DNA from 2 places in the Stenotrophomonas sp. PUT21 genome. Region 1 is predicted to be linked to the other one. Evidence: riboswitches for the same ligand, from Rfam matches in the RefSeq annotation. Region 1 holds a riboswitch; the other holds the start of a gene.
What was found. A riboswitch is a leader RNA that binds a small molecule or an ion and turns the genes downstream of it on or off. The one in region 1 is predicted to bind thiamine pyrophosphate.

Region 1 (5,930 bases):
GCGCGTCTCTTCCTGCGCCGCGATCTCCCGCTCGATCCACTCGTCCATCAACCGCCGCGCACGCTGCGCACGGCGCCGCTGCAGCGCGTGCTCCATGTCCAGCACCCGGTACAACGACCACATCACCGCCAGCATCAACAACGCGAACGGCAATGCCGCGATCGTGATCATCCCCTGCAGCGCATTGAGGCCACCGGCCAACAACAGCACGCCTGCGATCAGCGCAATCGCCACACCCCACACCATCCGGCGCGCCAACGGCGGATCACCGGCTTCCTCGGTCGACATCGTCGCCAGCACCAGTACCGCCGAATCGGCGGAGGTCACGAAGAAGATCATCAACAGCACCAGCGCGATCACCGATAGCACCGTCGGCATCGGCAGGCTGTCGAACATCGTGAACAACACCGTCTCGTAGCCATTGCCCAGTGCCTGCGCCAGATCCACGTGACCGAAGATCTGCGACCACAGGGCCGTCCCGCCGAACACCGAGAACCACAGGAAGCCGAGCACGCTCGGCGCGATCACCACGCCCAGCACGAACTCACGGATGCTGCGCCCGCGCGATACGCGTGCGATGAACGAGCCAACGAAGGGGGCCCACGCGATCCACCAGGCCCAGTAGAAGATCGTCCAGTCCGCCACCCACGTGCTGCCCGAGAACGGCGACATGCGCAGGCTCATGGTGACCAGCGAATTGAGATACGAGCCGATCGTCGTGGTGAAGGTATCGAAGATGAAGCCGGTCGGCCCCAGTACCAGGATCAGCGCCAGCAGCAGCGCCGCCAGGCCGAGATTGAAGTTGGACAACCACTTGATGCCGCGGTGCACGCCGCTGGTGGTGGAGGCCATGTACAGCACGAACGCTACCGCGATGATGGTCAGCTGCACCGGCACAGTGGCCTGGATGCCGAACACGCGCTCAAGGCCGGCCGCGATCTGGATCGTGCCGAAACCCAGCGTCGTTGCCACGCCGATCGCCGTGGCGACCACGGCTGCGACGTTGACCACGGTGCCCATCCAGCCGCGATGATGCGCGCCGATGATCGGCTGCAGCAGATCGCTGATCAGCCCACGGCCGTTGCGGTTGAACTGGAACCACGCCATTGCCAGGCCGATCAGGGCATAGATCGCCCACGGGTGCAGACCCCAATGGAAGAAGGCATAGCGCATCGAGGCGCGCGCCGCCTCCATGCTCTGCGGCGCCAGTCCCTCGGGAGGCTTCACGAAGTGCGAGATCGGCTCGGCCGCGCCCCAGAACACCAGGCCGATGCCCATGCCGGCGGCGAACAGCATCGACATCCAGCTGGCGTTGGAGAAGTCGGGTTCGGCATCTTCGCCGCCGATGCGCAGCGAACCGAAGCGGCCGAAGGCCAGGTACATCAGGAAGGACAGGGTGATGAACACCACCAGCAGGTACAGCCAGCCGGTACTGCGGATGATGGTGGACAGGCCGCTCTGGACGACCTCGTTGAAGGGGCCCGGCGCGAGGCCGGCGATCAGCACCAGCAGTGCGACCAATGCAATGGAAATGCGGAACACCATGCAGGCGTGTCTCCGATCAGTAGGGGCGAGCCGAGGCTTGCAATCTCCAGCGGCACAGCGGCAACGACTGGGGCGGATCAAGCCGGTCGAGGCCGGTCAGTACGGACGTCAATGGCGTCGAGCAGAGCGTGGCGTACGCGCGATCGGGACGTCACTCCCTGATCGCACCGCATACCGCGCTGCAGCATGGTAGTGCATCGGGTGTCGGCGCTTTGTTCACACCCAAGGCCAAACACGTCAGCCCGTCTGCCGCCAGCGCGCCGACGGTCGTCGCTTTGTGCTCTAATTCGCCCCGAAGCGGGGGTACCGCGGCCCAGTGGCCAAGGTTGAGACAGTCCCTTCGAACCTGATCCGGTTGATACCGGCGTAGGGAAGCTTCGCATCTGCAGATGCATCGCGCCGTAGGGCCACCGCGCCCGGAGACCGCCCGCGATCCGTCCGTCGAGCGCCGCCGTTTCGTCCCTCCCATGCGACTCCCTCGCATAGAACCGCACATTCCTGTGCGGGGATTGAACCTAGGACGATGCCTCGATGAACGCCCAGCTCTCCGCCCTGCAGCAACAGGCCCAACACCTCTCCGACTCCGTCACCCGGCCGATTCCCGGCTCGCACAAGATCCACGTGCAGGGTTCGCGCAGCGACCTGCGGGTGCCGATGCGCGAGATCACGCTGACCCGCACGCCCACCCTGTTCGGCGGCGAAGAGAATGCGCCGGTCACGGTGTACGACACCTCCGGCCCCTATACCGATCCGGCTGTCGCTATCGACCTGTCGGCCGGTCTGCCCGCGCTGCGCGCTGCCTGGGTGGCCGAGCGTGGGGATACCGACGTGCTGGATGGCCTGAGCTCCGCCTTCGGCCGCTCGCGTGAGACCGACGCACGTCTGGACGCCGTGCGGTTCCCCTCGCGGTTGCAGCCACGGCGGGCAAAGGCGGGTGCCAACGTCACCCAGATGCACTACGCGCGCCGCGGCATCATCACCCCGGAAATGGAGTTCGTGGCGATCCGCGAGAACCAGCGCCTCGAGGCGGTCCGGGACGCTACGCTGCTCAAGCAGCATCCGGGGGAATCCTTCGGGGCTTCGATCCCCAGGATCATCACCCCCGAGTTCGTCCGCGACGAGATCGCCCGCGGCCGCGCCGTGTTGCCCAACAACATCAACCACCCGGAAAGCGAGCCGATGATCATCGGTCGCAACTTCCTCACCAAGATCAACGCCAACATCGGCAACAGCGCCGTTTCCTCGGGGATTGCCGAGGAAGTGGAGAAACTGGTCTGGGCGATACGCTGGGGCGGTGACACCGTGATGGACCTGTCCACGGGCAAGCACATCCATGAAACCCGCGAATGGATCCTGCGCAATTCGCCGGTGGCGATCGGCACCGTGCCGATCTATCAGGCGCTGGAAAAGGTCGATGGCCGCGCCGAGGAACTGAACTGGGAAATTTTCCGCGACACCCTGATCGAGCAGGCCGAGCAGGGCGTGGATTACTTCACCATCCACGCCGGCGTGCTGCTGCGCTACGTGCCGCTGACCGCCAAGCGCGTGACCGGCATCGTCTCGCGCGGCGGCTCGATCATGGCCAAGTGGTGCCTGGCACACCACAAGGAGAACTTCCTCTACACGCACTTCGAGGACATCTGCGAGATCATGAAGGCCTACGACGTGACGTTCTCACTGGGCGACGGCCTGCGCCCGGGCTGCATCGCCGATGCCAACGATGCCGCGCAGTTCGGCGAGCTGGAAACACTGGGCGAATTGACGAAGATCGCCTGGAAGCATGATGTGCAGACCATGATCGAAGGCCCCGGCCACGTGCCGATGCAGCTGATCAAGGAAAACATGGACAAGCAGCTGCGCGAGTGCGGTGAGGCGCCGTTCTATACGCTGGGCCCGCTCACCACCGATATCGCCCCCGGTTACGACCACATCACCAGTGCGATCGGTGCGGCCATGATCGGCTGGTACGGCACCGCGATGCTCTGCTATGTCACCCCCAAGGAACACCTCGGCCTGCCCAACCGCCAGGACGTGCGCGACGGCATCATGGCCTACCGCATCGCCGCGCACGCCTCGGATCTGGCCAAGGGCCATCCTGGCGCGCAGGTGCGCGACAACGCGCTGAGCAAGGCGCGCTTCGAATTCCGCTGGGAAGACCAGTTCCATCTCGGGCTGGATCCGGAGAAGGCCAAGGAATTCCACGATGAAACGCTGCCCAAGGACGCGCACAAGCTGGCCCACTTCTGTTCGATGTGCGGGCCGCACTTCTGCTCGATGAAGATCACCCAGGACGTGCGTGACTATGCGGCGGGGCAGGGCCTGGAGGAGCAGAAAGCGTTGGAGGCCGGCATGGCCGAGAAGGCCGCGCAGTTCCGCGATCTCGGCGCCGAGGTATATCGCCAGGAGTGAGGCACCGGCCGGGGCGGCATGCGCCGCCCCGGTCATCATCCAGGCCCCGCATGATTCCGGCTAAGCTCGGCGCGACCAGACAGGGCGGGGACGACGATGGCGATAGCACGCAGCACCAAATGGCTGGCGATTGCGCGCCGGCATCCTTCTGCCTGGCTGCTGGCGGTGCAGTTGCTCGGCGTGCTGCTGTACCCGGCGATGGACGAGGCCGGTGCCAGCCGCGCGCTGTTCGGTGCGTTCGGCATCGCCGTGCTCGGCCTGGCGCTGTGGGTGGTGAGGCGCAGCCCGCTCGGGATGTGGGTGGCGCTGGTGCTGGCGATTCCCTCCGTGGTGTTCTCCATTTCAGGCGCCCTGTTGGAACGCCCGGCGCTGGTCACGACCGCGCAGCTGCTCGAGTGCCTGCTGTACTTCTATACCGCCGGCAGCCTGATCGCCTACATGCTGCAGGACCACAAGGTCACCCGCGACGAACTGTTCGCCGCAGGTGCCACCTTCACGCTGTTGGCCTGGGCGTTCGCCTTCGCCTTCGCGGTCTGCCAGCAGTGGTACCCGGGCAGTTTTGTGGCCACCAGTGAGAGTGAACTGCGCACGTGGATGGAGCTGCTTTATCTGAGCTTCAGCTTGCTGTCCGGGGTCGGGTTGAGCGATGTCGTACCGATCCACTCGCAGGCACGCGCGCTGGTGATGCTCGAGCAGTTCGCCGGTGTCATGTATGTCGCGCTCGTCGTCTCGCGCTTGGTCGGTCTCACCATGATCCGCCGCATACAAAGCTGAATCGCGCATAAAAAGTTCGCGCCCGGAGGCGCGAATGCTGAATCTATTTATGTGAATTCGTCGGCGAGAGAGAGCCTGTTGTTGGCCACACGCACAGGTGCGGTTAACCCACATAGGCTAGTATTCGCGCGCTTCAGTGTTTTTGCGCTTTGCGCTGATGCCTTGTGCGGAATCTGGCGGTTCGTTCGGTCGTTGTCGATTGTGATGAATGCTGCGTTCCAGTAGTCCTGCATTCACTCGTGTCACCGGAATGATCATCAACGACAGTGAGCGACCGTCAGCCGATGTAGTTCGAATCGGCGATTGCACCGTCATTCTTTCCTCGCGGGAAGTGATGGTGGTGGGCGTGCGTCGCCCGCGTCGGCTGACGCCGAAGGCGTTGGGCGTACTGAAGGCCTTGATGCGCTCGCCGGGCGCAGTGGTGACCCGCGACGAACTGTTCGCCGAGGTGTGGCCCGATACGTTGCCTACCAACGATGTGCTGACCCAGGCCGTCACCCAGCTGCGCAAGGCCTTCGCGACCGACGAAGAGGCCGGCACCGCGTATATCGAAACCATTGCCAAGACCGGCTACCGCCTGCTGGTGCCGGTGAGTGCGGTCGAGGAAGTGCGGGGTCTGGAGGCGATGGAGGGCGTGGACGCCAATGTGCCGGGCGCTGCCGAGGTGCTGCCTCCTGGGGCGCCGCCGTCGCGCAAACGCGGTGACAGCCCGCTGCGCAGGCAGTGGCGGCGTACCCGCCGCTACATCCTGCTCGCCATCGGCGTGGCGATGCTGGTCGCCCTGCTGGTCATGGCCGCCTTGCTGGTCCAGCGTGAACCGCCTGCCTCGGCGCTGGATGCGGCGGTTGAAGATGGCACCCGCGTGATCGGCAGTCCGCAGCGGCCGTACCGGCTCATCACCGCCACCGCGGGCTTTGAAACCTATCCGACGCTGTCGCCGGATGGTTCGCAGGTTGCCTACGAGGCCGATATGCCTTCACGCAAGGGCAGCGTCATCAAGGTGCAGACCTCCGGCAATGCGCCGGCCCGCATCCTGATGGATACACCGGCCACGTACTCGGACCGGTTCCCGAACTGGTCGCCCAACGGGCGGGACATCGCGTTCGCGCGGTTTGGCCCGGACGGCAGCTGCGAGGTCATCATCGCCAGCGCCACCGGCGGCGCGCTGCGTCACGTCACCCGCTGCGATGGCACCGAACTGC
Region 2 (5,930 bases), 1.1 Mb from region 1:
CCATTCGCACGTGCGCGGCTACGCGGTGTTCCGCGTTCCCGTCGACTGGGCGGCGACGCGGTTCGATTTCACCTCGCCCGAGGCGATGCGCACGGCACTACTGGAAGAATTTGAGGGATTCGCCGAAACGATCCGCGACCTGTTCCGGGCCAGTACCACTCGATTCGTGGCGCGCCCGATCCATGCGCTGCCGGTCGGACACCGCTGGAATCCACGTGCGGGGCTGACCCTGATCGGCGATGCGGCGCACCTGATGTCCCCGTTCGGCGGTGAGGGTGTCAACGCGGCGATGCTGGATGCCGCCGAGCTGGCCGCGCAGCTCGGTCAGGTGCCGGACTGGCAAGGCGCCGTTGCAGCCTACGAGGCGCACATGTTCGAGCGCGTCATCGAGGCTGCACAGGGCTCGGCCGAGGGCGCTGCGACCCAGCTTTCGCACCTGGGCCTGGCCCCGACGGTGGCGTTCTTCCAGGCGCAGCAGGCAGCACGACGTTCCTGAGCCGTGGGTGGGCCATGAGAGGCCTTCCGGCGCGGGGCCTTCACGCGGTGACGGCTGCGCGTTGCCGATAGTGGGTCGTCATCCTGCTTCCTGTTGCGGATCCACATGCCCCTGATTCCCGAGCGCGTCCGGCGCTGGCCCCGGCCGTGGCGCGTGGCGTTGCTCTCGCTGCTGGCGCTGTATGCGCTGTACCTGCTGGCGGGCAACGTATTCCTCAATACGCCGCTGTTCGATGCGGTGACCAACCGCAAACCTGAAAAATTCACGATGCAGACCGGCCCGGCGGTGACCTTGATGCCCGGCCAGGCGGTGGTCTGGAACATCCGCATGCGCGGCCAGGCCAATCGGACTCAGTATGTGTTCCGTGCCGATCGGGCCAGTGCATGGATCGACCTGCCGGCGTTGTTGCGCAAGGAAGTGCGCATCCCGCGTATCGACGCGACCGGGGTGGAAGCGGAGGTGGAGCGGGTCGAGAACGCCATTCCGCCGCCGCCGCGCGGCGACCGGGGTTGGACCCTGCGCTTCGATGCGATCCACAGCGACACGATCCGCAGTGGGCGCTTCGGCAAGCTGCTGATCGTGGGGCAGGGCCACGGCACGGTCGGCTTCCTCAAACAGCTCAAAGGCGGGCCGTCGGAGCTGTTCGATTCCACGGCAGGCTTCGATGACGCGCAGGTCAGTTTTGGCGGCGTCAATGTGCTCGACGATGCGCATATCGCTGCGCGCTTCCATTTCCCGCGGCACTATCGTGACGACGCGCCGGGGCTGCAGAAACTGGGCATTACCTGGGCGCAGCTGCAGATCGACGCCCGCAGTCAGGGGTTGCGCATCGATACCGGCGGCCCGCACGTGAAGGTCGGCAGTGCGGTGTCCAACGCCCGCCTCACTGCGGATGTGACGCTGGAGGAGGGCGCGCTGCGACCGGGCAGCCGGCTGGTCTGGCGCTTGCCGCTGCATGCCGGCGTGCATGCCGACGACCGCGGCCTGCTGTCGCTGCAGCTGGACGTAGCGCAGGACATGCGCGTGCAGGCGCGGCTGCCGCGCGATCCGGAGACGGGCAGTGAACTCGATGCCGATCTCCGCATTACCGGCCGGAAGATTCCGTTCCAGGCGCCGGCCGAGCTGCTGCCGCGCTTGTCCGGCAACGTCCAGGGCGCATGGCAGTTCCAGTCGCTGAACTGGATCAGCGATCTGTTCGTGAAAAAGCCTTGGTTCCATCTTGATGGGGGTGGCCTGCTTAAGGCAGACGTCATCATCGCCGACGGCGAACTCGCACCCGGTAGTACCGTGGACATCCCGCAGGTGGCGGCCGTGGCGGAGGTCGCAGGGGTTCGGATGCGTGGCGATGCCCACGCACAGGGCCGGATTGTCGAAGGAACACCCGCGCAGGCGGAACTGAAGGTGCAGATTCCCCGCTTCCAGGCCGCGCCGACCAACGCACCCAAGGCGGTGTTGTTCGATGGGCGGCAACTGGCGCTGAGCCTGCGTGGTGATGCGCGCCTGAAGCAGTTGAGTGACGGCATGCGCGCCCAGCTGCGCTTCACCGATGCGCGGGTGCCGGACCTGACCGCCTACAACCGCTACCTCGGCAACGACAACGTGCGCCTGCTTGGCGGTACCGGCCTGCTCAGTGGAGATGTCTCGCTGGATGCCTCCGGCCGGGTGGGCAAGGGCAGCGCCGATCTGCGTGGCAGCGGCGCCCGCTTGAGCGTGGCAGGCATTGCGATGCGCGGCGATGCGCAGCTGCAGGCGCGCCTGCAGCGTGCGGATTTCGACAGCCGCCAGTTCGATCTCGGCGGCACCACGGTGGAGCTGCGCAATATCCACGTCGGCGATGAAAGGAGTGACGGACGCTGGTGGGGCAAGGTGGCGATCCGCAGTGGTCACATCGATGCGGCGGCGCCATTCCAGGTGGATGGGCTGGCCGACCTGCGCCTGCGCGATGCCGGGCCGTTGCTTGGCGTGTTCGCGCAACGCAGCGAGTACCCGCGCTGGGTGCTCGGGATGCTCGACTCCGGCGAGGTACAGGCCAGTGGGCAGCTGCGCTGGCGCAGCGGCGAGCTGATCGTGGAGGACCTGCAGGCCGAGAACGAGCGGTTGTCCCTGCAGGCAAGGCTGGACTTGAGCCATGGCAAGCGCCGGGGCGATCTCTACCTGCGCTGGGGCGTGCTGGGCGCCGGCATCGAGCTGCAGGGCGAGCAGCGCAAGTGGCACCTCGCCGGTGCCCGTGACTGGTATGCGGAGCAGCCGCGGCTGCTGCCGGCCAAGTCTGCCGCTGCGAAGCAAGGCAACGGCACTCCCTGACGGGACGCATCTGTTCCCCTTGGCAGGGCGAGGCTTGGTATCCTCGCCGCGCCCACTGTCTGGTGACAGCGTGCCTTTTCGCCGTCATCGATCCCTTCATCCCATGAGCAACAGCACCCACCGCGTCCAAGGCCTCAACAACGATGAGGTGGCCGCCGACTGGCCCGCCATCAGCGACCGCGAGATCACCTGGCTCGGCGAGCGCTTCGCGCCGCTGGCCGGCGCCTGCCGGCTGCTGTGGCACAGCCCGCGGCCACTGTCCGCCGCGGCCATCGTTGAAAGTGGCGGAGAGCGGGTGTTCGTCAAACGCCACCACGGCAGTGTCCGGACGGCGGCCACCTTGGCCGAGGAACATCGCTTCATCCGGCACCTGGCCGATCACGGCGTGCCCGTGGTCGACGTGCTGGATGACCGCGATGGCGCCACGGCGGTCGAGCACGAGGGCTGGACCTACGAGCTGCACAGCGTGGGCCGTGGTCAGGATCTGTATCGCGACGCACCGTCCTGGACGCTGCTGACCGATAACGCGCAGGCGCGCGAAGCCGGGCGGATGCTGGCGACACTGCATCTGGCATCGGCGCGTTACGACGCCCCCCAGCGCAGCACCCATCTGCTGGTCGCGCGCGATGACCTGCTGCGTGCCGCCGATCCGGTCGCCGCCATCCAGGCCGATCTCGCGGATCGCCCGGGCTTGGCAGCCTATCTTGAACGGCAGGACTGGCAGGGCGATCTGCGGCGGGCGGTGCTGCCATGGCATGCCGGACTGGCCGTGCGCCTGCAGGCCGAACCGCGCCTGTGGGCGCACAACGACTGGCATGTCTCCAATCTGCTCTGGCGCCAGCAGGGCACTGCCACCGTGGTCGACACCGTGCTGGATCTCGGGCTGGCCTCACCGACCAGCGCCCTGTTCGATCTTGCGACCGCGATCGAACGCAACGCCATCGCCTGGCTGGCGCTGGAGCGCGGCGCGGAGGCGGTGCGCGCGGATATCGCGCTGGCGCTGCTGGCCGGCTACCGCGAGATCGTGCCGCTATCGGCCGAGCGCGTCCATCTGCTGGCCGATCTGCTGCCCATCGTGCAGCTCGATTTCGCGCTGTCGGAAGTGGAGTACTTCGAGGGTGTGACACGCTCGCCTGCCAATGCCGACGTGGCCTACCACACCTTCCTGCTGGGGCATGCTGACTGGTTCAGCACCGCGGCGGGGCAGGGCCTGCTGAAGGCGCTGCACGCGGCCGCCTGAGGGCAGGCTCGCAAATCCGTACGGTTTGTAGTGAAATAGTCACAGAAGCGGGGGTGCCTGGCGAAACTAGGCTGAGAGAGTCCCTTGGAACCTGATCCGGTTTGCACCGGCGTAGGGAGCTTTGAGCAGCAGGCATACCGCCGTGATGGGTCGGTGCGCGTGCGCGCCTTCGCTTCGTCTCCCCCAGCTGATGACGAATCGAATGAACCGCTGCTTCCGCCCTACGTTGTTGTCCGCCGCCCTGTGCGCCGCGCTGCCCCTTCATGCCAATGAACTCGCCGAGGCGCCCGAGCGCTCGCCGACGGAACTGGCCGCCGTGCGCGTGCAGGCGCATCAGCCGGCAGCTGCATCCACGCAGACCGGCAGCTTCGGTGCCGGTGACTGGAAGAGCACGCCGGCCTCGGTGAACGTGCTCGATCGCGATCTGCTGGACAGCCGCCAGGTGCGCACGCTGTCCGAGCTGGCCAGCAACGATGCCTCGCTGGGCGACAGCTACGCGCCGGTCGGCTACTACCAGAACATCGCGATCCGCGGCTTCCCGCTGGACACCGGCACCGGCTACCGCTTCAACGGGCTGGCCATCACCGGCGAACAGCGCCTGGCGCTGGAGAACATCCAGGCGGTGGAGATCCTCAAGGGCGAGGCCGGCCTCGCCGCTGGCGTCATGGCCCCGGGTGGGATCATCAACTACGTGGGCAAGCGCCCGGCCGAGGTCCGCAACGTCACCCTCGGCACGGATTCGGAAGGCTCGCGCTACACCGCGGTGGATCTCGGCCATTGGCTGTCGCCCCGTTTCGGGGTGCGCTTCAATGCGGCCTGGGAAGACAGCGATTCCTACATCGACCATGCCGATGGCCGCCGCAACTTCTACTCGCTGGCCACCGATTGGCTGATCGGCGAGCGTGGCAAGCTCGAAGTGGACGCCAACTACCAGACCAGCGCGCAGCGCTCGGCCTCGGGCTATCAGCTGCTGGGCGCCACCGGGCTGCCGCGCGGCGTGGACCGCAAGCACCTGCTCGGCTACCAGGCCTGGCAGCGGCCGGTCGGCATCGACAGCACCAACCTGACCGCGCTGCATACCTTCGATTTCAGTCCGAACTGGCAGTCGCGCGTGTCTGCCAGCTACAGCCGCTCGGTGATCGACGACAACGTCGCCTTCGCCTACGGCTGCTATTACGCTGCCGGCTGTGCGGACGGCAGCGTGCCGGGCAACTACTTCGCGCCGAACGGCGACTACGACATCTACGATTACCGCAGCCCGGACGATACGCGCCGCAACCTGGAATTCCGTGCCGAGCTGCGCGGCAGTTTCACCACTGGCAGCGTCGGCCACGCGCTGAGCGTGGGTGCGGACCGGTTCGAACGCACCGTGGACAAGCGCCGCAACGTCAACGAGTACGTGGGCACCGCCAACATCCATGATGCACAGGTGCCGCAGTTCGAGCCGTCGCCGCTGATGCCGGGCCCCTCCGCGCGGCGCCTGGACAGCGCGCAGACCGCGGTGTTCGCCCTGGACCGGATGAGCTTCGGCGATTGGCAGTGGCTGGCCGGCGGCCGCTTCGTGCGCCTGGACGAGCGCGCCTACGACAAGCGCGGCAACCCCGAGCGGCACAGCCGCCTGTCGCGGTTCCTGCCGCAGACCGCGCTGGTCTGGAAGGCGACCGATGAGGTCAATGCGTACGTCAGCTACGTGCGGGGCATCTCGCTCGGCCAGGAGGCGCCGTTCTGGACCTCCAATGACGGCGCGTTCCTGCCGTCCGTGCTGTCGCGCCAGACCGAAGTGGGCATCAAGTACGTGCCCAGCGATGCGCTGACGCTGGGTGCGGCGCTGTTCCGCACCGCGCAGCCGTTCCAGTACGCCAGGCCGGACGACAGCGACGCGGGCTACAC

Region 2: linked by a shared signal. The riboswitch ahead of ACTT2I_RS09565 (TonB-dependent receptor) and the one ahead of thiC (phosphomethylpyrimidine synthase ThiC) in region 1 are both predicted to bind thiamine pyrophosphate.

What each region holds. Positions count from the first base shown of each region.
Region 1 covers NZ_CP197645.1:3,170,180-3,176,109, reverse strand. Annotated here, with positions in the region: gene ACTT2I_RS14455 (BCCT family transporter) at 1-1,545, opposite strand, end outside; TPP riboswitch at 1,835-1,936, shown strand; gene thiC (phosphomethylpyrimidine synthase ThiC) at 2,077-3,954, shown strand; gene ACTT2I_RS14445 (ion channel) at 4,051-4,728, shown strand; gene ACTT2I_RS14440 (winged helix-turn-helix domain-containing protein) at 4,979-5,930, shown strand, end outside.
Region 2 covers NZ_CP197645.1:2,075,557-2,081,486, reverse strand. Annotated here, with positions in the region: gene ACTT2I_RS09580 (FAD-dependent oxidoreductase) at 1-496, shown strand, start outside; gene ACTT2I_RS09575 (hypothetical protein) at 602-2,800, shown strand; gene ACTT2I_RS09570 (phosphotransferase enzyme family protein) at 2,904-4,040, shown strand; TPP riboswitch at 4,080-4,175, shown strand; gene ACTT2I_RS09565 (TonB-dependent receptor) at 4,243-5,930, shown strand, end outside.